Regions from separate parts of the Aeromonas jandaei genome, predicted to be linked through region 1. Evidence: predicted binding sites of a transcription regulator. Region 1 holds the regulator's gene; each other region holds the start of a gene.
The links. The regulator MetJ, encoded in region 1, represses methionine synthesis genes. The targets are predictions, from matches to a motif close to AGANNTCTAGANNTCT.
Positions count from the first base shown of each region.

Region 2: the regulator MetJ is predicted to act here: its motif matches at 2,508-2,523, upstream of metN (methionine ABC transporter ATP-binding protein MetN).
Region 3: the regulator MetJ is predicted to act here: its motif matches at 2,776-2,791, upstream of metA (homoserine O-acetyltransferase MetA).

Region 1 is NZ_CP149571.1:1,384,858-1,391,575, reverse strand. It holds gene cysQ (3'(2'),5'-bisphosphate nucleotidase CysQ) at 1-50, shown strand, start outside; gene WE862_RS06745 (aromatic amino acid transport family protein) at 488-1,759, shown strand; gene WE862_RS06740 (tRNA-binding protein) at 1,831-2,169, opposite strand; partial or broken gene WE862_RS06735 (helix-turn-helix domain-containing protein) at 2,254-3,000, opposite strand; gene metJ (met regulon transcriptional regulator MetJ) at 3,007-3,330, opposite strand; gene metB (cystathionine gamma-synthase) at 3,551-4,723, shown strand; partial or broken gene WE862_RS06720 (bifunctional aspartate kinase/homoserine dehydrogenase II) at 4,723-6,718, shown strand, end outside.
Region 2 is NZ_CP149571.1:1,649,408-1,656,125, forward strand. It holds gene metQ (methionine ABC transporter substrate-binding lipoprotein MetQ) at 1-670, opposite strand, end outside; gene WE862_RS07990 (methionine ABC transporter permease) at 696-1,349, opposite strand; gene metN (methionine ABC transporter ATP-binding protein MetN) at 1,330-2,373, opposite strand; gene WE862_RS08000 (hypothetical protein) at 2,857-3,312, shown strand; gene ppgK (polyphosphate--glucose phosphotransferase) at 3,405-4,148, opposite strand; gene queG (tRNA epoxyqueuosine(34) reductase QueG) at 4,260-5,414, opposite strand; gene WE862_RS08015 (bifunctional ADP-dependent NAD(P)H-hydrate dehydratase/NAD(P)H-hydrate epimerase) at 5,475-6,718, shown strand, end outside.
Region 3 is NZ_CP149571.1:308,021-314,738, reverse strand. It holds gene WE862_RS01565 (molybdopterin-binding protein) at 211-1,374, opposite strand; gene WE862_RS01560 (HD-GYP domain-containing protein) at 1,429-2,673, opposite strand; gene metA (homoserine O-acetyltransferase MetA) at 2,818-3,765, shown strand; gene WE862_RS01550 (tyrosine-protein phosphatase) at 3,767-4,285, opposite strand; gene WE862_RS01545 (Lrp/AsnC family transcriptional regulator) at 4,429-4,899, shown strand; gene WE862_RS01540 (LTA synthase family protein) at 4,937-6,718, opposite strand, start outside.

The DNA of each region.
Region 1 (6,718 bases):
TCGTGATGGGGGATCCGGATCTCGCCTGGGGCAACATTCTGGCCCACTAAACGGATAGCGATATCATCACACCAGACAAGCAGGCGGCCCGATGGCCGCCTGCTTTGTCAGGGAAGTTGCCCCGAGTAATGGCCGGAGTGATCCGCTGGTCAAGGCGCTCTTGAACAGCGTGATACGCTGGCAAAGCGGCAAAATGACAGTGAAACATCACAGTCGGTCGGCGAGAAATGGTGCGATTTTTCACGTAATTCTAAAAACGCCTGATTAGTCAAAATAAAAAAACGAGCGCAGATCAAATTTTGGTTTTATATTTCACAAAAATCACCATTGTCAGTTTTGTTGCATTCTGTGACCCAGATTCCATTCCCAATCTCGCTGGCTAAACCCCGCAATGGCAGTGATATGTTTCAGTCTCGCCTTTTGAGAATTAAATCCCGATAAACCACAATAAACTCAGATTAAAACACTAACAAAAAGTGAATTAGTAATGAGTTTATCTGTAGAGGCTACCAAGGAGCTATCCGGTTCCTGCTCCACCACGGCCAGCACCACCCGCTGGCGCCGTCATGACACCCACTGGGTTATCAGCCTGTTTGGCACCGCCGTTGGCGCCGGTATCCTGTTCCTGCCCATCAATCTGGGTCTGGGCGGCATCTGGCCTCTCGTCATCGTCGCGGTACTGGCAGGCCCCATGACCTTCCTCGCCCACCGCGGGCTGGCGCGCTTCGTGCTCTCCTCTTCACGCCCCCACGCCGACTTCACCGAAGTCGCGGAGGAGCACTTCGGCAAGATGGCCGGTCGCCTCATCTCTGCGCTCTATTTCCTCTCCATCTTCCCGATCCTGCTCATCTACGGGGTAGGGCTGACCAACACGGTGGAGAGCTTTATGGTCAACCAGCTCGGCATGGCAACCCCGGATCGGGTGATGCTCTCCGGCATGCTGGTATTTGCCATGATCGCCGTGATGCTGGCGGGTGAGAAAGCGATGCTGCGCGCCTTCGCCTTTATGGTCTATCCGCTGGCGGCCATTCTGGCGGCCCTCTCCTGCTACCTGATCCCTCAGTGGCAGTGGCCGGAAGTGACGGCGTTTGAAGGGGTCAGCTTCCTCAACACCGTCTGGCTGGCGCTGCCGGTCACCGTATTCGCCTTCAGCCACGCCGCCGCCATCTCCGGCTTTGCCAACGTGCAGCGCCGTGAATATGGCGAGCAGGCGGAAGCCAAGAGCGGCCTGATCCTGCGCAACACCACAGTGATGCTGGTGGGCTTCGTGCTGTTCTTCGTCTTCTCCTGCGTGCTGAGCCTCTCGCCAGCCCAGCTGGCTGAAGCCAAGGCCCAGAACGTCTCTGTGCTCTCCTATCTCGCCAACATTACCGACAACCCGGTGATCGTGACTCTGGGGCCGCTCATCGCCTTTATCGCCATCAGCTCCTCCTTCCTCGGCCACTTCCTCGGTGCCCGCGAAAGCCTGAAAAGCCTGATCGCCAAGCCCACCGGCCTGCCGCTGGCCAAGGCGGACAAGGTCGGCATCGCCCTGATGTTCTTCTCTATCTGGGGTGCTGCAGTCATCAACCCGGGCATTCTGGGGCTGATGGAAACCCTCTCCGGCCCGGTGATCGCCATGATCCTGTTCATCATGCCGGTGATTGCCATCTATAAGGTGGAGGCGCTGGCCCGCTTCCGTCACGGCTGGACCAACGGCTTTATCCTGCTGACCGGCTCGCTGGCGGTATCGGCGCTGATCTTCAGCCTGTTGAAGTAACGACTCGCAGCAGATAACAAAAAGAGAGGCGACCCCGGGGTCGCCTCTCTTCTCTCTGTTCGGGTGTGCGCTCAGCCCAGCCTGGCGCCGTTCTCCACCGCCTGCTCGGGGATAGCCATCACTACAGCGCCATCCGGCCGATAGAAACCGGTCAGCAGAAATTCAGACTGAAACGGGCCGATCTGCTTGGTCGGGAAGTTGACTACGGCGATGATCTGGCGGCCCACCAGCTGCTCTGGCTGGTAGAGAGCGGTGATCTGGGCGCTGCTCTTGCGGATCCCCAGTTCAGGGCCAAAATCCGCCCACACCTTGTAGGCCGGTTTGCGCGCCTCGGGGAACGGCTCGACCCGCACCAGGGTGCCCACCCGGAGCTCCACCATCTCGAAATCCTGCCAGCTAATCGTCTCCATTTCGGCTCCTGTTTATCGTGCACCTTGCATGACCCGCAGCATGGCCCAAAGAGAGCATCCCGTCTTCGGCGATCAGCCGTTTCGTTATGGCAAGTGGCCGTTTTGCTGGCGCCAGAGGGACGGAGTGAGCCCGGTCTCACTCAAGAAGCGCTCGCTGAAGGCCCCCTGATTCTGGTAACCACAGCGGCTGGCAATCTCGCCGACGGGCAGCTGCGTGCTGGCAAGCAGGGTTCGCGCCAGTGCCATGCGCTGACTGCGAATGTAGTGGGAGACGCTCACCCCCAGCTGCTGGCGAAAGGCTAGCTTGAACTGGCTCTGGCCAAGGCAGGCGATGGCAGCGAGTTGCTGATTGGTCTGCGGGGCGGCGAGGTTGGCCTCGATATGGCGCTGCACCTTGAGGATGCGGGCGGCAAGGCGCGGCGTGGCAGCGCTCTGCATCCCCTGCCCTTCCGCCAGCAGGGTGCTCCATGCCCGCCACCTGCCGCCCTTCGGCCACCATCCGGTGCAAAAAGGCGAGGTAGTGACGCTGGGGTTCATCCAGCTCGATAAAAGGATGAGCTGCCAGATCCCCGGGCAGCCAGTCGCTCTCCTGCACCAGAAACGAAAGCGCCGGATCGGCGGCGTAGTCGTGCCGCTCGCCGGGAGCGATGATGCAGGCAGAACCGGGGGCAAGCCGGCGCCCCCGGCCCTGCACCTCGATCTCGAGGGGGCCGTCGAGGGGGATCACCAACTGGGCAAAGTCGTGACTATGGCTACAAACGTGGTGGTGATAGTGGCGCAGGCTGAAACGGGACATGGCAGATAGCAATGACGCGGCCAGGGCCGCGTCATTGGGGGTTATTCCTTGTCGAAATCTTCGATCTCTTTGCCCAGCGCTTCCATGATGGCGCGCGCTTCGGCAGGGACGCTGTCCGGATGATCCTTGCGCAAGTCTTCGTCGCAAGGGAGCGGCTGGCCGGTGAAAGCGTGCAGGAAGGCTTCACAGAGCAGCTCGCTGTTGGTCGCATGACGCAGGTTGTTCACCTGACGGCGGGTGCGCTCATCGGTCAACACTTTCAACACCTTGAGCGGGATCGAGACGGTAATCTTCTTGACCTGTTCGCTCTTCTTACCGTGTTCCGCGTAGGGGCTGACGTAGTCGCCGTTCCACTCTGTTCCCATGACTCACCTGTTCTCATTTAGCCGTGAGCGCGGATTTTAACCCTTAAGGAAATTAATGGCAATCCAACAGCAAAGCCATTTAGACGTCTGGAAGTGTTGACGGCCTTTTTAAGCTGGCGTAGTGTGGTTCATCATGATGCCAGCATTGGCACGATTGCGTGTGGCAAAAGCAGCGTGGCAGGAAGAGCGGCCACCGTCCAGAGAGATCAAGGAGAGAAACATGACCCACAAGGCCACCCTGGCGGTTCGCACCGGGATTGAGACAGACCAGCAACACGGTGCCGTGGTGCCGCCTATCTACCTCTCCAGCAACTACACCTTTGCCGACTTTGGCGAACCCCGTCAATACGATTATGCCCGTTCCGGCAACCCGACCCGCACCAATCTGGCGGACGCGCTGGCGGCACTGGAAGGGGGCGCTGGCGCTGTGGTCACCGGCACCGGCATGGGTGCTATCCATCTGGTCACCACAGCACTGCTCAAGGCTGGGGATCTGCTGATCGCCCCTCACGACTGCTACGGCGGCACCTGGCGCCTGTTCGAGTATCTGGCGGCCAAGGGCCACTACCGGGTGCAGTTTGTCGATCAGGGGGATGAGGCCGCACTGGCCGCCGCGCTGGCCCAGAAGCCCGCGCTGGTATGGGTCGAAACCCCCTCCAACCCGCTGCTGCGGGTGGTGGATATCAGCGCCATTGCCAGTGCAGCTCATGAGGTGGGTGCACAGGTAGTGGTGGACAACACCTTCCTCTCCCCCCTGCTGCAACAGCCGCTGGCCCTCGGTGCCGATGTGGTGGTGCACTCCACCACCAAGTACATCAACGGTCACTCAGACGTGGTGGGCGGAGTGGCAATTGCCAAGGAGGCCGAGCTGGCCGAGTCGCTGGTGTGGTGGGCCAACTGTCTGGGGCTCACCTCCGGGGCGTTCGACTCCTACCTCACCCTGCGCGGTCTGCGCACTCTGGCCCCCAGATTGCGCTCCCATCAGGAGAATACCGACCGCATCCTCGCCTTCCTGCAACAGCAGCCGCTGGTGAAACGCATCTATCACCCCAGCCTGCCGAGCCATCCGGGCCACGATATTGCGCGCCGTCAACAGTCCGGCTTCGGCGCCATGCTAAGTTTTGAACTCGATTGCAGCGAGGCGGGCATTCGCGCCTTCCTCGCGGCCCTCACCCTCTTCTCGGTAGCCGAGTCCCTCGGCGGAGTGGAGAGCCTGGTGGCCCATCCGGCCAGCATGACTCACAGGGCCATGACCCCGGTCGCGCAGCAGGCAGCAGGTATCAGCGCCCAGCTGCTGCGGTTGTCGGTCGGTATTGAACACGGTGAAGATCTGGTGGCCGATCTGGCACAGGCTTTTGCACAGGCGCAGCAGGCAGAACAGGTAGCGAAGTAATGGAACAGCAGCAACAAGGAGAGATCGCGGTGGCAACAGAAGCAGGCTTGAAGCGACGTCACGTCCACAAATTCGGTGGCAGCAGTCTGGCGGATCCGGTCTGTTATCGCCGGGTCGCCAGCATCGTTGAACAACAGGTGGGTGGCGACGAGCTGATCGTAGTCTCCGCCGCCGGCAAGACCACCAACCGACTGATCCAGCTGGTGGAGCTGGCCGAAGCGGGTGATGAAGCCGCTGGCGAAGCCATCTCCGCCCTCCACGCCTATCAGCAGGGGCTGATCGACGGCCTGCTGGAAGGTGAGCTGCAGCTTGATCTGAGCAAACAGCTGGCCGACGACATGCAGCTCATCGCCAAGACGCTTGAGGGGCAGTTTGACCGCTTCGCCCGCAACGGCCTGCTCGCCTTTGGCGAGGTGTGGTCGGCGCGCCTGCTAGCAGCCCTGCTCACCAGCCGCGGCGACAAGGCCATCTGGCTCGATGCCCGCAGCTTCCTGCGTGCCGAGGATGGCGCTCTGGTCAAGGTGGATACTGCGCTCTCCAGCGAACTGCTCAAGGCGCGACTGGCGGAGCATGCCGGTCGCATCGTGGTGACCGGCTTTATTGCCGCCGACATGGAAGGCCGCTCCCTGCTGCTCGGTCGCAACGGTTCCGACTACAGCGCCAGCCTGTTGGCTCTGCTGGCGGACGGCGAATCCACCACCATCTGGAGCGACGTGGCCGGGGTCTACAGCGCCGACCCGCGTCGGGTGAAGGAGGCACGCCTGCTGGAGCGCCTGAGCCTCGCCGAAGCCAACGAGCTGGCCCGTCTTGGCTCTTCGGTATTGCACTCCCGTACCCTGCAACCGGTGGCCGACAGTCGTCAGCGCCTCACCCTGCGCTGCAGCTACAACCCGGACGAGGGCTGCACCCACATCCTGCGCCGCGCCCCCCGCTCCGGCGGTGCCCGCATCGTCTCCTCGGTGGATCAGAATCGCCCTCATCGAGCTGAAGGTGCTGCCACAGACCAACTATGAGCAGACGGTAGCCACCATCGAGGCCCATCTGGCCCGTCACCGCCTCAATCCGCTCACCCTGCAGCGCCAGCCGGATCGCCGGGTATTGCGCCTCGCCTATACCCTCGAAGTGGCACAAGGGGCCTTCGAGCTGCTGCGCGACTTCCAGCTGCAAGGGAGCTTCACCGGCCTCATCCAGAAGGAGGGGTACAGTCTGGTTGCGCTGGTGGGGGCCGGCGTCACCGACAATGCCGAGCAGTGCCACCGCTTCTACCAGCTGCTGGCGGATCAGCCGCTGGAGTTCGTCCAGGTAGCCAAAGATGGCCTGAGTCTGGTGGCCGTGCTACGTCAGGTGGTACTGGAACCCCTGCTCATCGCCATGCACAGCGCCCTGTTCAGCCGCCCGAATCGGGTCGGACTGGTGGTGTTCGGCAAGGGCAATATCGGCGGCCACTGGCTGAGCCTCTATGCCCGCGAAAAGGCACGGCTCGAACATGAACTCAATCTGGCGCTCACCCTCTACGGCGTATTCAGCTCGGAAGGGGGCCTGCTCGATGAAGAGGGACTGGATCCGCTCAAGGTGCAGGACAACTTTGCCCCCAAAGCACTGATCTGGCCCGAACTGCTGGCCCAGCTGGAACAACACAGCTTCGACACCCTGATCGCCATCGATTTGACCGCCAGCGAAACGGTCAGCCGCTACTACCCCGACTTCGCCCAGCTCGGCATTCACATCATCGCCGCCAACAAGTTTGCCGGCGCCGCCGACAGCGAGTTCTACCAGCGCATCAAACAGACCTGCCGCGACCATCAGGTGCAGTGGCGCTACAACGCCACCGTGGGTGCCGGGTTGCCAATCCAGTCCAGCATCCAGATGCTGCGCCAGAGCGGCGACCGTATTCAGGGGGTCTCCGGCATCTTCTCCGGCACCCTCTCCTGGCTGTTCCAGCAGTATGACGGCAGCAGACCCTTCTCCGAGCTGGTGGACGAGGCGTGGCAGCAC
Region 2 (6,718 bases), 260 kb from region 1:
TGACGTAGGGGGACTCTTTGTCTTCAACAAACAGGCCATTTTCGGTCGGGGTCAGACCAATCTGGCCGGCAAAGGTGTTGTTGATGATGGCGAGATCCACGTCTTCCAGTGAGCGGGGCAGCTGAGCTGCTTCCAGTTCAACGATCTTGAAGTTGCGCGGGTTGCTGGCGATATCGAGTACGGTTGCCTCCAGACCAGCACCATCTTTCAGGGTGATCAGGCCCTGCTTGGCCAGCAGGATCAGCGAGCGGCCCAGGTTGGTCGGATCGTTCGGTACCGCGATCTGGGCGCCATCTTTCAGCTCGCTCAGCGACTTCAGCTTCTTGGAGTAACCGGCGATCGGGTAGACGAAGGTGTTGCCGACCGGTACCAGTTTGAAGCCACGATCACGTACCTGTGCATCCAGATAGGGTTTGTGCTGGAAGGCGTTGATGTCGATGCTGCCATCGTTCAGCGCCACGTTCGGGGTGACATAGTCGGAGAAGTTGACGATCTCGACGTTCAGACCATATTTCTCTTTTGCCACCTTGGCGGCTACTTCGACCAGCTCGGTCTCAGGGCCGGCAATGGCGCCTACTTTCAGGGTCTTGTTCTCTTCCTTTTGACCGCAACCGGCCAGTACCAGACCAGCCAGCAGAGCTGCCGCAACGGATTTGATGCCAAATTTCATAAAACCTCCTGTCAGAAATCGACGATTAACGATGATCACATTTGTGGACCAGGCGCTCACCCGCGCTCTGGATAAGTTGAACCAGCACGACCAGTATCACGACGGTGACCAGCATGACGGTCGGATCGAAGCGCTGATAGCCGTAACGGATGCCCACATCACCGAGACCACCACCACCGATGGCACCAGCCATGGCGGAGTAGTTCACCAGCGTGACGAGGGTAATGGTGACGCTGTTGAGGATGCCGGGCAGGGCCTCGGGCAGCAGCACCTTGGTGATGATTTGCAATGGCTTGGCGCCCATCGCCTTGGCCGCTTCCAGCAGGCCGTCGGGGACTTCCATCAGGGCACCTTCCACCAGACGGGCGATGAAAGGGATGCAACCGACGGTCAGCGGCACGATGGCGGCGATGGTGCCGATACTGGTGCCGACAATCAGCCGGGTCAGCGGAATAATCGCGACCAGCAGGATGATAAAGGGCACCGAACGACCCACGTTGACCACCATGCCCAGGGTACGGTTGAGCAGCGGGTTGGCCAGGATTTGGCCGGCTTTGGTCACATGCAGCGCCACGCCGAGCGGCAGGCCGAGCAGGCAGCCAAACAGGGCGGAGGCAAACACCATGATAAGGGTGTCGCCCAGGGCCGTGATGAGCAGATTAATCATGGCTTCGGACATAACCCATTACCTCCAGCTGAATGTGATTGTCGATGAAGAACTGCTGGGTCGCCTCGCACTGGGCTTCATCCCCAAACAGCTCGGCCAGCAGGAAACCGAATTTGACGCCACCGGCGTACTCGATGTCGGCGCTCAGAATGCTGATATCGATATTGAAACGGCGGCTCGCCTCGGAGATGAGCGGCGTATCGACCGTGCTGCCGGTAAAGCCAAGCTTCAGCAGCGGGTAGCTGCCGGGCACTCGCTCGTTGCTCATCCGATCCTGATACTCCTGCGGTACCTCGAGATGGATGGTGGAGCGAATGAAATCGCGGGCCAGCTGGGTCTTGGCATTGCTGAAGAACCACGCCACTTCGCCCTGTTCGATCAGGCTGCCGTCGCTGATGATGGCCACTTCGTCACAGATCCCCTTCACCACATCCATTTCGTGGGTGATGAGCAGGATGGTGAGCCCCAGCTTGACGTTGATCTCCTTGAGCAGGGTCAGGATCGAGCGGGTGGTCTGCGGATCGAGTGCCGAAGTGGCCTCGTCACACAGCAGCACTTTGGGGGCCGGGGCCAGCGCCCGGGCGATGGCGACCCGCTGTTTCTGGCCGCCGGAGAGTTCGGATGGATAGGCGTGGGCACGGGCTTCCAGCCCGACCAGTGCCAGCAGCTCTTCGACCCGGCTCTTGATCTGATCCTTGTTCCAGCCCGCCAGCTCCAGCGGAAAGGCGATGTTGGCAAACACGGTACGGGAGGCGAGCAGGTTGAAGTGCTGGAAGATCATCCCGATCTGGCGACGGGCCTGGGTCAGATCCCGTTCGCTCAGGGCGACCAGATCCTGGCCGTCGACAATCACCTGGCCCTCTGTCGGGCGCTCCAGCAGGTTGACACAGCGGATAAGGGTACTCTTGCCGGCACCGGAGGCACCGATCACCCCGAAGATTTTGCCTTGGGGTACATGCAGACTCACGTCACGCAGGGCGTGCACGGCGTCACTGCCTGTACCGTAGACTTTGTTGAGACCGATCAACTTAATCATGGATTCTTCCGTGCTAACAGCCTTACAGCACAGGGCGCTACAGGCGAGAAAATTGGGCAGAGGTTTCACTAGGTTGCACTGCCATCATGGGGGATGATGCTAAGATGTCCGGATGGCTGTGTCAACGCATGTTTTTACGTCTAGACGTCTAAAAAAGTGATAAGGATTTTCAGTTGGCAGATAAGGAATAGCAGGGTTTGGCGTTATTCCATATTGAATTTCGCTTTTAAGCCAAAGCGCCGAATTAAAGTTGTCTAATGGCGTGTGATGCTCTGTTCTATTAGGTATCCCTGTCGCTACTATCCGGCTGTGGAGCCTACCTCTCTCAAGCCCCAGAATTGCATAAAGTTGAACCCCCTGTCTGCCCACTTATATATACCTCGGCCAATTTTGATGCAGCGCAAGAAGATGCCGGATCGTGATTGGGGCCTGGCTGGCCGTTTTTTATACTGAGGTTGCGGATTTCCCATGGAGGGCAGAGCGATGAGATTCCAACAGATCAAAGAGTTGCTGCACTACCTCGAGCAGGTGCATCACCAGCTCGGTCTCTGTTACCGGCGTCTGGCCAATCAGGTGGATAGCGAACGCTGCCGGATGTTGCTGGTCTATCTGCAAGGGCGGGAGGATGCCGCCAGTGTCCATCTGCAGGAGTATGCCAGCCAGCTGGGCGGCCCGGTGCGGGAGACCTGGCTGGATCAGAGCTTTAGCGAGGACATGTTGCCAGCGATTATGCGCTGCGAGCTGCCGGCTTCAGCCAGAACCGAAGATATCGTAGCCCTGGTTTGCCGCTGGGAGGAGCAGTTGATTGGTGAACTGGGTCATCTGGCCCAGGAGTGCCCGACTCGGAGCACGGCTGAATTGCTGGATAATTTGGCCCGACTGGAGCAGACCCGCCTGACCCGATTGGTGCACGGTGCCCACCAGCTCGATGACTTGTAGCAAGGACAGAAGGTCGATCACCAGATAGAGAGAGGGCCCGGCATTGCTGTCGGGCCCTCTTCGTATCGGAAGTTCATGGCACCGATGTGCAATCAGCCCTGATGTCGTTCGGCGGCGTAGAGCGCTGCGCCGATAATACCGGCCTGGTTGAGGCTGGCTGCGGGAATGAGTGGTGCCCGGGTCTCGATGCGATCGACGAATTTATCCAGTTTGGCTGCGCTGCCGCCGCCCAGAATGAAGAGGTCGGGGGAGAAGAGAAACTCAAGGCGAGCCAGATATTTGTTGAAGCGCTTGCCCCAGCGCCCCCAGGAGAGATCCTCACGTTTGCGCACTGCATCGGAGCAGTAGTGCTCGGCGATCATCCCTTCCAGCATCAAATGGCCCAGCTCGGTGTTGGGCAGCAGGTGACCGTTGACGAAGACTGCGGTGCCGATGCCGGTGCCGACCGTGATGAGGATGATAACCCCCTTGCGATCCTTGCCGGCACCAAAGCGCATCTCAGCCAGACCGGCGGCGTCGGCATCGTTGAGCACATAGCAGGGCTTGCCGGTGACATCTGCAAACAGGTGCTCGGCATCGGTCTCAATCCAGCTCTTGTCGATGTTGGCCGCGCTCTTGGCAATGCCGTTGTGGATGGTGGCCGGGAAGCCGCAACCCACCGGCCCTTTCCAGTCGAAGTGTTCCACCAGCGCCTTGAGGGTATGGGCAATGGCGGCCGGGGTGGCCGGCTGTGGTGTGGCAATGCGATGGCGCTCGCCAATCAGCTCACCGGTTTCGGTATCGACCAGACAGCCCTTGATCCCCGAGCCTCCAATATCCACTCCCAACATTTGCATCTGTGATGTCCTTTTTGTGTGCCGACCATTGTTGCTCAACCATGGCGTGCTGATCTTTGTGGGTCGGCAGAGCATGAAAAAACTGCTGCAATCCGGCAAGGGGCAGATCACTCAGGCGTGATCCGGCAGACCTTTTTCGATGCAACGGATCAGCAGGCGGGTTTTCTTGTTCGTTTCATCCTGGCGTCTGGCCAGCGTTACCAGCGCCCATTCAATATGTTCGGCTACCATGGGCTCTGCTTCCGGCAGTGCTTGCTGCAGGGCTGCCATCACTTCCTGGTTGGCCGGGCCGTTGCCAAGGGCTACCGCCAGATTGCGGCGCCAGCGTTGATAGCCGATGCGGCGGATCGGGCTCCCCTCGGTATGTTTGAGGAACTCGGCCTCGCTCCAGCGCCACAGCGCCAGTAGGGGCGGGCGATGCAGGCTGGGGCGCGGGCTGAAATCGGGCTCCGGGCTGGCATCTGCGTAGCGGTTCCACGGGCAGATGAGCTGGCAGTCGTCGCAGCCGTAGATGCGGTTGCCCATCAGGGGTCTGAACTCTTCCGGAATAGGGCCGTCGTTCTCGATGGTGAGATAGGAGATGCAGCGGCGACCATCCACCACATAGGGAGCGACAATAGCGCCGGTGGGGCAGATGTTGATGCAGGCGACACACTTGCCGCACTGCTCTTTTTCCACCGGCGCATCGATGGGGAGTGGCAGGCTTATCAGCAGCTCCCCCAAAAAGAAGAAGGAACCGGCTGACTCATTGAGCAGCAGTGAGTGTTTGCCAACCCAGCCGAGGCCCGCTTTGGCGGCCAACGGCCGCTCCAGCACGGGAGCGGAGTCGACAAAGGGGCGCCACTCACCAAGGGTGTCAGACGTGCCTTGAAACAACTCGGCGCATCGCGCTTCGATTCGGTCACCCAGCTGTTTGAGGCGATTGCGCAGCACCTTATGGTAGTCGCGGCCGAGGGCATAGCGGCTGATATAGCCGAGAGTCGGGTCGCGCAGGGTGGCGGCAAAGCCCGCCTCGAAGGGGAGGTAGTTCATCCGTACCGAGATGACCCGCAAGGTGCCCGGCAGCAGCTCATGGGGGCGGGCGCGCATCATGCCGTGGCGCGCCATGTAATCCATGCTGCCGTGATAACCGGCGTCCAGCCAGGCCTGCAATTTCGGCTCTTCGGCCCGCAGGTCCGTGTCGGTGATGCCAACCTGGTCAAATCCTAGCTCGCTCGCCCAGAGCTTGATATCTTGAGCCAGCTGGTTGAAATCAGGTGTTGTCATGCTGCATGGCATCCCGGCACTTGAGCACTTGGAGCGAAAGAGAGCAGATCGGGAGCCATCATGGTAGAGGTCATCGGGGACGCTTGGTGCAAAAAAGTGGGAAGCAGTCTATCACAGGGGCTGTGGTCGACTGAACAGATCCGCTCGCGAGAGCGGCGCTGGGCCGAGCGTGAGGGGCAACCCCTCTATGCGCTGATGGAGCGGGCAGGGCTGGCGCTGTGTACCTATGCCTGCAGCCACTGGCCCGCGAGCAACTGCTGGTGGATTTTTGTCGGCCCCGGCAACAATGGCGGCGATGGCTATGTGCTGGCCCGCCTTGCCCGTGAACGTGGCCTTGAGCCGGTGGTGATCGCCGCTCGCTCTCCCGACCTGCTGAAAGGGGATGCCAGGATTGCCGCCGATAGCTGGCTGGCGGCAGGTGGTGAGGTCTGGCTGGCAGAGCAGTTCGATCAGGCACTATTTCCTCCTCCCGATCTGGTGGTCGATGCCCTGCTTGGCACCGGTGTCAGTACACCCCTTGCACCGTTACTGACAAAGATCGTCGCAACAATCAATGAGTTGGCTGCACCTGTGCTGGCGGTCGATCTTCCTTCTGGCCTCAATGGCGATACCGGCCGGATCATGGGGGCCGCCGTGCGGGCGACCCGAACTCTTACTTTTATCGGTATCAAGCAGGGGCTGCTCACCGCAGACGGAGTCGATGTGACCGGTCAGCTCGATTGTGACCCGCTTGGTGTCATGCCTGATGAGGAGATTCACCCCGCAGCATGGCGGCTCGATTATCCGGTGCTGCAATCCTTGCTGACCCCGCGTCAGCGCTCCTCGCACAAGGGTTCCCACGGCAAGGTGTTGTTGGTGGGCGGGGAGTGCGGCATGCAGGGGGCCATTGTGCTCGCCGGCCGGGCCTGTCTGCGGGCAGGCGCCGGTCTGGTGCGAGTCAGCCAGCACCCGGCGTTGCCGCCGGTCAGCCTCTATCAGCCTGAATTGATGAGCCTGCAGGAAGACGATGATGACGGTTGGGCCTCGGTTCGGGTCATTGGCCCCGGGCTGGGTCAGGGGGAGTGGGGCAGACAGCAGTTTGCCCGCCATCTTACCGAACAATTGCCGCTGGTTTTGGACGCCGACGGGTTGAATTGGCTGGCGCAATCTCCCCGCCATCAGGATAATTGGGTGCTCACTCCGCACCCTGGCGAAGCGGCGCGGCTGCTGGGGTGTTCCATTGCCGAGATTGAAGCAGACCGGTTTGCTGCCGTGCGGGCGCTGCAACAGCGTTACGGCGGAGTGGTGCTGCTCAAGGGGGCGGG
Region 3 (6,718 bases), 1.1 Mb from region 1:
TAAATCTCTCAATGATGGATAAAGCGAATCACTGAGCCGAAGAGTGTGCAGTATTTGGATATTTCTGCTGGAAGGTCAATGGATTGAGTGCAAATGGGTGACGGGATCGTAAGAAATGACAGTGCTGATTGGAGATGACCCGGCCCAATGCCGGATCATGGAAACGAGCCTGTGCGGCGCAGAAGATTCAGGATTGGTTTTCAGCGTTGGTCAGTCGCCGAGCCGGGCCGTTCTGGTCAGGGTGAGGTAATCGGCCAGTACCGGCAATCCCAGCAGATGGCGGCGCAGCATGTCGAGGGCGGCGAAGGCGAGGATCTTGCGGCGGCTCTCGGGATCCGGGTGGCTGACCTTGAGGGTCTGACCGAACGAGATTTCATCGGCGCAGAGCAGCAGTGGCACGCCGTCCGGGCCAGCCTGGCCTATGGTCAGACTCACTCCATGGGGAGTGCCCGTCAGCTGGGCAAGCTCGCAGCTCAAGGCGCTGCTAAAGCTGGCCTCCAGCACAGCGTGTTCATGGCACATGGCCAGCAAGGCCCCCCGGCTCTCACATTCATACAGAGTGAGTGGTTTCTCTCCCAGCAGAGTGAGGATCTGCTGCGCCGGTTCGAGATCCCCTCTGCCGACCAGCCAGGGCTCGATGGGGGCGAGCAGTCGCGCTTCGGCTGCATCCATGTCTGCCGTGCTGGCACCATGACCGATGAGCTTCAGCTCGATAAGCGGCATAGCGGATCGGTAACCGAGTTCGATCCCGCTGGGCCAAGGGGCCGCATCCAGCATATCGCTGAGGGCTGATTCCGAGACGCCGAAGGTGTAGAAGCGGCGCAGCTCGGTATCGGTCTGGGTGCCGGCCAGCACCTTGAGGCGAGGCAAGATCTGTTCGCACACCATCTGTTTGAATTCGAAGGGGACGCCCGGGGTGAAGAAGAGCCAGCTCAGGCCGTGGCTGGCCGGGTGAGCAACCACAAAACCGCAGGCGGTACCGACCGGATTGTCGAGGATCTCGCAAGCCTGCGGCAGCCAGGCCTGCTTGGCATTGCTGGTGGGCATGGTGCGGCCCCGGCTGGCGTAGCGTGCTTCGATGGTGGCGAGCCAGTCAGGAAACAGGGTGAGCGGCTGGCCGAAGGCTTCGGCTGCCGCCTGGGCGGTGAGATCGTCGGCAGTGGGGCCGAGTCCGCCACACACCAGCACCACCTCGGCACGGCTGGCGCTCTCTTGCAGCACGCTTTTCAGGTCGGCGAGGTTGTCCCCCACCGTCAGGCGGCGGCGCACCTGCCAGCCCTGTTCCAGCAGCAGGGCGCTGAGCCAGGCGGCATTGGTATCCACCACCAGACCCGTCACTATCTCGTCTCCGGTGCTGATGATCTCGATACGCATGACGGGCTCCTTGTGCTGAAACGGGGAAAAGAGAGGGCTACTGGCCTGCGGGGATCAGGGCTTGTTGTGCTCGAAGTAGTAGCTGATCCGGGTGCGCGGATTGAGGTACTCGAACACCGCTGGCGGCAACCGCTTGGGATGGATCACCTTGGCGATGGAGAGCTCGGCCTGCTGCAGGTCGATGATGGCCGCCTCCTGGCGCGGGATGCGTGGATCGTACACCAGCACCGAGGGGTAGAGCAGGCGGGAGGCGTTGACCGACATCACCAGCCCGACTTGACCGTTGGAGAGCTGCACCACGCTGCCGGGCGGGTAGATCCCCATCAGCCGGATCAGCATGCTGAGGTACTCCGGATTGAACTGGGCCTTGCGCTGCTTGTAGAGACCGCTCAGGGCCGAGTAGGGCACCTTGGCCTGCATATGGCAGAGGTTATCGTATTCGTTGATGAGGGAGACCATCTGGGTCAGCGGATCGAGCTGCCCCTTCTTGAGCCCCTCCGGCCCGCTGCCATCCAGATATTCGTGGTGGTGCAGCACTATGCCCTTCGCTTCGGCCGGGAAATCCTTGGCCAGATTGAGCAGGTCCAGCCCGTAGCGCGGGTGCTGGGCCATCAGGTTTTGCTCCGGCTTGGTCAGCGGCTCGGTCTTGCGCAGGATCTGGCTCGGGATCTTCAGCTTGCCGATGTCGTGGAACAGGGCTCCCATGCCAACCTGGCGGATCTCGTCGGCCGTCATGCAGCACTCCTTGGCCAGCAGCATGCTGAGCACGCTCACATTGAGGGAGTGGAAGTAGAGGTTGTTGCCATCCTCGCCGTCAGAGACGAGATGGAGCACCATCTCGTCTACCGAGAGCAACTGCTCGGTCATGGCGTTGACCAGGTCCTGCGCCTCGCCGATGGCATTGAGGGGGCGTGACTGGATCTTGCTCATTACGCTGCGCACCTGCGCCAGCGACTGCTGGAACTGCTTTTCGCACTGCTGCAAATTGCGGCGATAGAGCTGCAACTGCTCGATGCGGCGATCCTTCTCCTGCTGCATCTGGGCCTGACGCTGGGCTGCATCGGCGTTTTCCGATTGCTGGGTGACGGCATGTGCCTGCTCGAGAGGCTTGGGCGGTACATCGCTCTTGTCGGGAATGATGGTCACCAGTTTGAGGCCCAGGCGACGGATCAGTTCGATCTCTTCTTCATTCTTGATTTTGAAGCTGGAAAACAGGAACGGGTGTTCGCGCCACCCCAGTGGCAGGGATACATAGTTGCCGACTTGCAGTCGATCTACGGAAATCTTGATACCGGTCATTATCTTGGATGCAGGGGAGATACTGAGCCGTATGCTAGTCAAAGGCGAGGGTGAATACAAAAGGTATCTGATGACAGGGTGAACGCTTTATTATAGGCTTCTGGATGTCCAGACATATTTACCGATGCAGTACAGGGAGTAAGCATGCCGATCAAGATCCCGGACCAGTTACCCGCCGCCGAAGTGCTGGGGCAGGAGAACATCTTCGTGATGACGGAATCACGGGCCGTCACCCAGAACATCCGCCCGCTGCGGGTGTTGATCCTCAATTTGATGCCCAAGAAGATTGAGACCGAGATCCAGCTGATGCGGATGCTCTCCAACTCGCCGCTACAGGTGGATGTGGATCTGCTGCGCATCGACGATCGGGAGTCGAAGAACACGCCGCAGGCGCATCTTGAGAACTTCTATCACGACTTCGAGCAGGTGCGTGGCAACAACTATGACGGCATGATCATCACCGGGGCGCCGCTCGGGCTGGTGGAGTTCGAGGAGGTGGTTTACTGGCCGCGCATCGTCGAGATCATCGAGTGGTCCCATCAGCATGTGACCTCCACTCTGTTCCTCTGCTGGGCAGTGCAGGCGGCGCTGAAAGCCCTGTATGGCATGGAGAAGCAGACCCGGGGTGAGAAGCTCTCCGGCGTTTATCACCACCACCGCCTCGACGAGCACGAGCCGCTGCTGCGCGGCTTTGATGACGAGTTTGTCGCGCCTCACTCCCGCTATGCGGCGTTCGACGGCGACCTGATCCGCGCTCACACCGATCTGCAGATTTTCGCTGAATCAGCAGAGGCGGGAGTCTATCTGGCGGCCACCAAGGATTGTCGTCAGGTCTTCGTGACCGGCCATCCCGAGTACGATGCGTTGACCCTTGACGGTGAATATCGCCGGGATCTGGCTGCGGGGCTCGACCCCATCATCCCGGTCAACTACTACCCGAACAACGACCCTAGCCAGACCCCGCGCGCCAGCTGGCGCAGCCACGGCCATCTGCTGTTCTCCAACTGGCTCAACTACTACGTCTATCAGCTCACCAGCTACAGGGTGGAGGATATCGGCAAGGTCTTTACCTACGACCAGAGCGGCAAGTAGTTCAGGCGTTGTGCTCCAGTCGATCGGCCTGCTGCTGCAGCCAGTGGCGGTGGGTATCCAGAGTGAATGCCTTGGGTCTGTGGGCCTTGACGGTGGCCATCGCCTCGTCAAGGGGCCGGCCAAGGGAGATCAGCAGAAGGGCGGCCAGCAGTCCGGTGCGACCGCTTCCCCCCTTGCAGTGGATGACCAGATGTTTGCCATCGCGCAGCAGCTCGGTCAGCCGGGGCAGAAGTTGCAGCCAGCTCTGCTCGAAACAGGAGTCGGGGGCCTGATCATCTTCGATGGGAAGGTGGAACCAGCGCATTCCCTCCCGTTCGACCTGCACACCAAGGTGGGCGAGGTCGAAGCGGGCCAGTTCGGCGTCAGTCATCAGGGTGATGACGGCGTGGGCCCCGGCCAGTCGCAGCTGGTCAAGGGCGAGAGTCAGCGGCACCTGCTGGGTGCCCGGACAGGGGGTCAGCAGCAGCTGACCATCGACGCGGGGAAGCTCCAGGCTCCAGAAGGGATGAAACGGGTGCATGGCGGATCCTCGTATGGTGGCCGGTTTACCGAGCCCGGCGAATGGCGCCAAGCATAGGCAGGGCGGGGGGGATGTCAATGGCCGTTGTGTTTGGCCCGGTTTACGGGCAGAGTCTAAAAAATTGAGCGGTTAGAGGAGTGAAGATGAGAAATCTGGATCAACTGGATTTGGATATCCTGGCCCATCTGTTTCGGGATGCAGGCATGACCAACAAGGATCTGGCCGCGCTGGTGGGGGTTGCTCCCTCCACCTGTCTGGAACGGGTACGCAAGCTGCAACAGGACGGGGTGCTCAAAGGGGCGCACTGCGAGGTCGATTATCAGGCCCTCGGTGGTCACATTCAGGCTATGGTATCCCTGCAACTGGCCCGTCACAGCCGCCAGATCATCGACGATTTTCGCGATGCCATTCTGGTGCTGCCCGAGGTGATCAGCCTGTTCCACATGGGCGGCAAGGATGATTTCCTGGTGCACCTCTGCGTGGCCGATACCGAACACCTGCGCAACTTTGTCTTCGATCACTTCACCTCCCGCGAAGAGGTGGTGCATCTCGAGACCTCGCTGGTGTTCGAGCACAGGTTCAGCCGCTCGCTGCCCTGTTTCCCCCAGCCATAATGCCAGTGTGAAAAAACCGCCTTTCGGCGGTTTTTTTCTATCGGGTTGCGCTGGTTGATGGCGCCTGTTCGGCAGCGGCGGTTCGCTCATCTTTAGCCGTCCGGTAGAGCCCCTTCTGATAAGCCAGGCTGCCCCAGAGCGCCAGCCCCAGCGTCGCCTCTTTCATGGCGGCTGGTTGTGCCACCGGCGTCAGTGTTTCGGTGGCGTCGTCATAACGATACCCCTCAGCCGGACGCTCCGGTTGCAGGATCACCACATCCTGACCGCGCATCAGGGCAAAGTTCTTGTCGTACTGCATGATGGCGCGCCCCAGCCAGTCGGCTGGCATGCGGGTGAGATCCTTGCCGAGCATCGGATAGTCGGCACTGATCCCCATCAGGGAGAGCAGGGTCGGTGCCATGTCGATCTGGCTGACGATGCGCGGATCTTTCTTCGGCGCTATGCCCTCGCCCACGATAACCCCCGGGATATGGAAGCGGGGAATGGGCACCAGACTGGCGCCACTGACCCGGCTGTCGTGGTCGGCGATGACCAGAAACAGCGTGTCTTTCCAGTACTCTGAATTTCTCGCCTTTTTGAAGAACTCGCCGATGGCGTAATCCGCATACTTGGCCGCGTTGTTGCGAGTCTGCTTGGGCTGCTCATAGAGGGCGATGCGATTGTCGGGAAATTCGAACGGATCGTGGTTGCTGGAGCTGAATACCAGACTGAAGAAGGGTTTGCCCTGTTTGTGCAGCCCTCTGAAGGTTTCGTCAGCCTTGGCCATCAGGTCCTCGTCGGAGGCGCCCCATGAACCCTTGAACACCGGATTGTCAAAATCCTTCTGCTCGACGATGGTGGTGAAGCCATTGCCGAGGAAGAAGCTGCGCATGTTGTCGAAGTGGCTCTCGCCGCCGTAGATAAAGCTGGTGTCGTAACCTCGCTGCTTAAGCAAATCCGCGATGGTGAAGAAGTTGGTCTGGCTCTTGCCGAGTTTGACCACGGCCTGTGCCGGGGTCGGCGTGAAGCCGGTCAGTACCGCCTCGATACCACGCACCGAGCGGGTGCCGGTGGCGTATAGCTGCTCGAACGCCCAACCCTCTTTCGACAGAGCATCGATGTTGGGGGTGAGTGGCAGGCCGCCGAGGGAGCCGACGAACTGGGCGCCCAGGCTCTCCTGCAGCAGGATCACCAGATTCTTCGGTTTGCCGCCGTAGCTGGCTTCGTTGAAGGTCTGGCTTGGCAAGGTGTCGGAGCTGAACTCATGGGCGGCCCGGCCACTCTCTTGACGCACAATCTCGATGATCTGCTTGTCAGTCATCTTGCCGTAAAACTGGCTGGCATCCTCTTCGTCTCCCATTTGCTTGATGGCAAAGAAGAGGGAGTAGGCGGAGTTGACGGTCAGAGCATTGACCAGCGGGTCATCGGCAAAGGCGACCATGGCCGGGTTCAGGGCGCGATGGCCCAGGCTGGAGCGGGCACCGAGAAAACCTATGGCCAGAATGAGCAGGGCGAAGGCGGGCCGCCAGTACCAGCGCGGGAAGGTGAGATCGCGCAGCAGACGGCCACTCAGCCACCAGCCTCCGGTCAGCACGGCGCCACTGAAAACCACCGCCAGCAACAGCTCGGCTTTGCGGCCCGCCCACAGCATGGAGAGCACCTCTTTCGGATAGATGAGGTACTCCACATAGAGGCGATTGGGGCGCACGCCATATTCGGTGACAAACGAGGGGGTGGAGATCTCGAGGAAGAGCATCAGCCAGAGCCCGACGGTCAGCCAGACGCGCATCAGCTGCATCCAGCCCCGACCGATGGCGTGAGGCCCGGCCAGCAGCAGGGT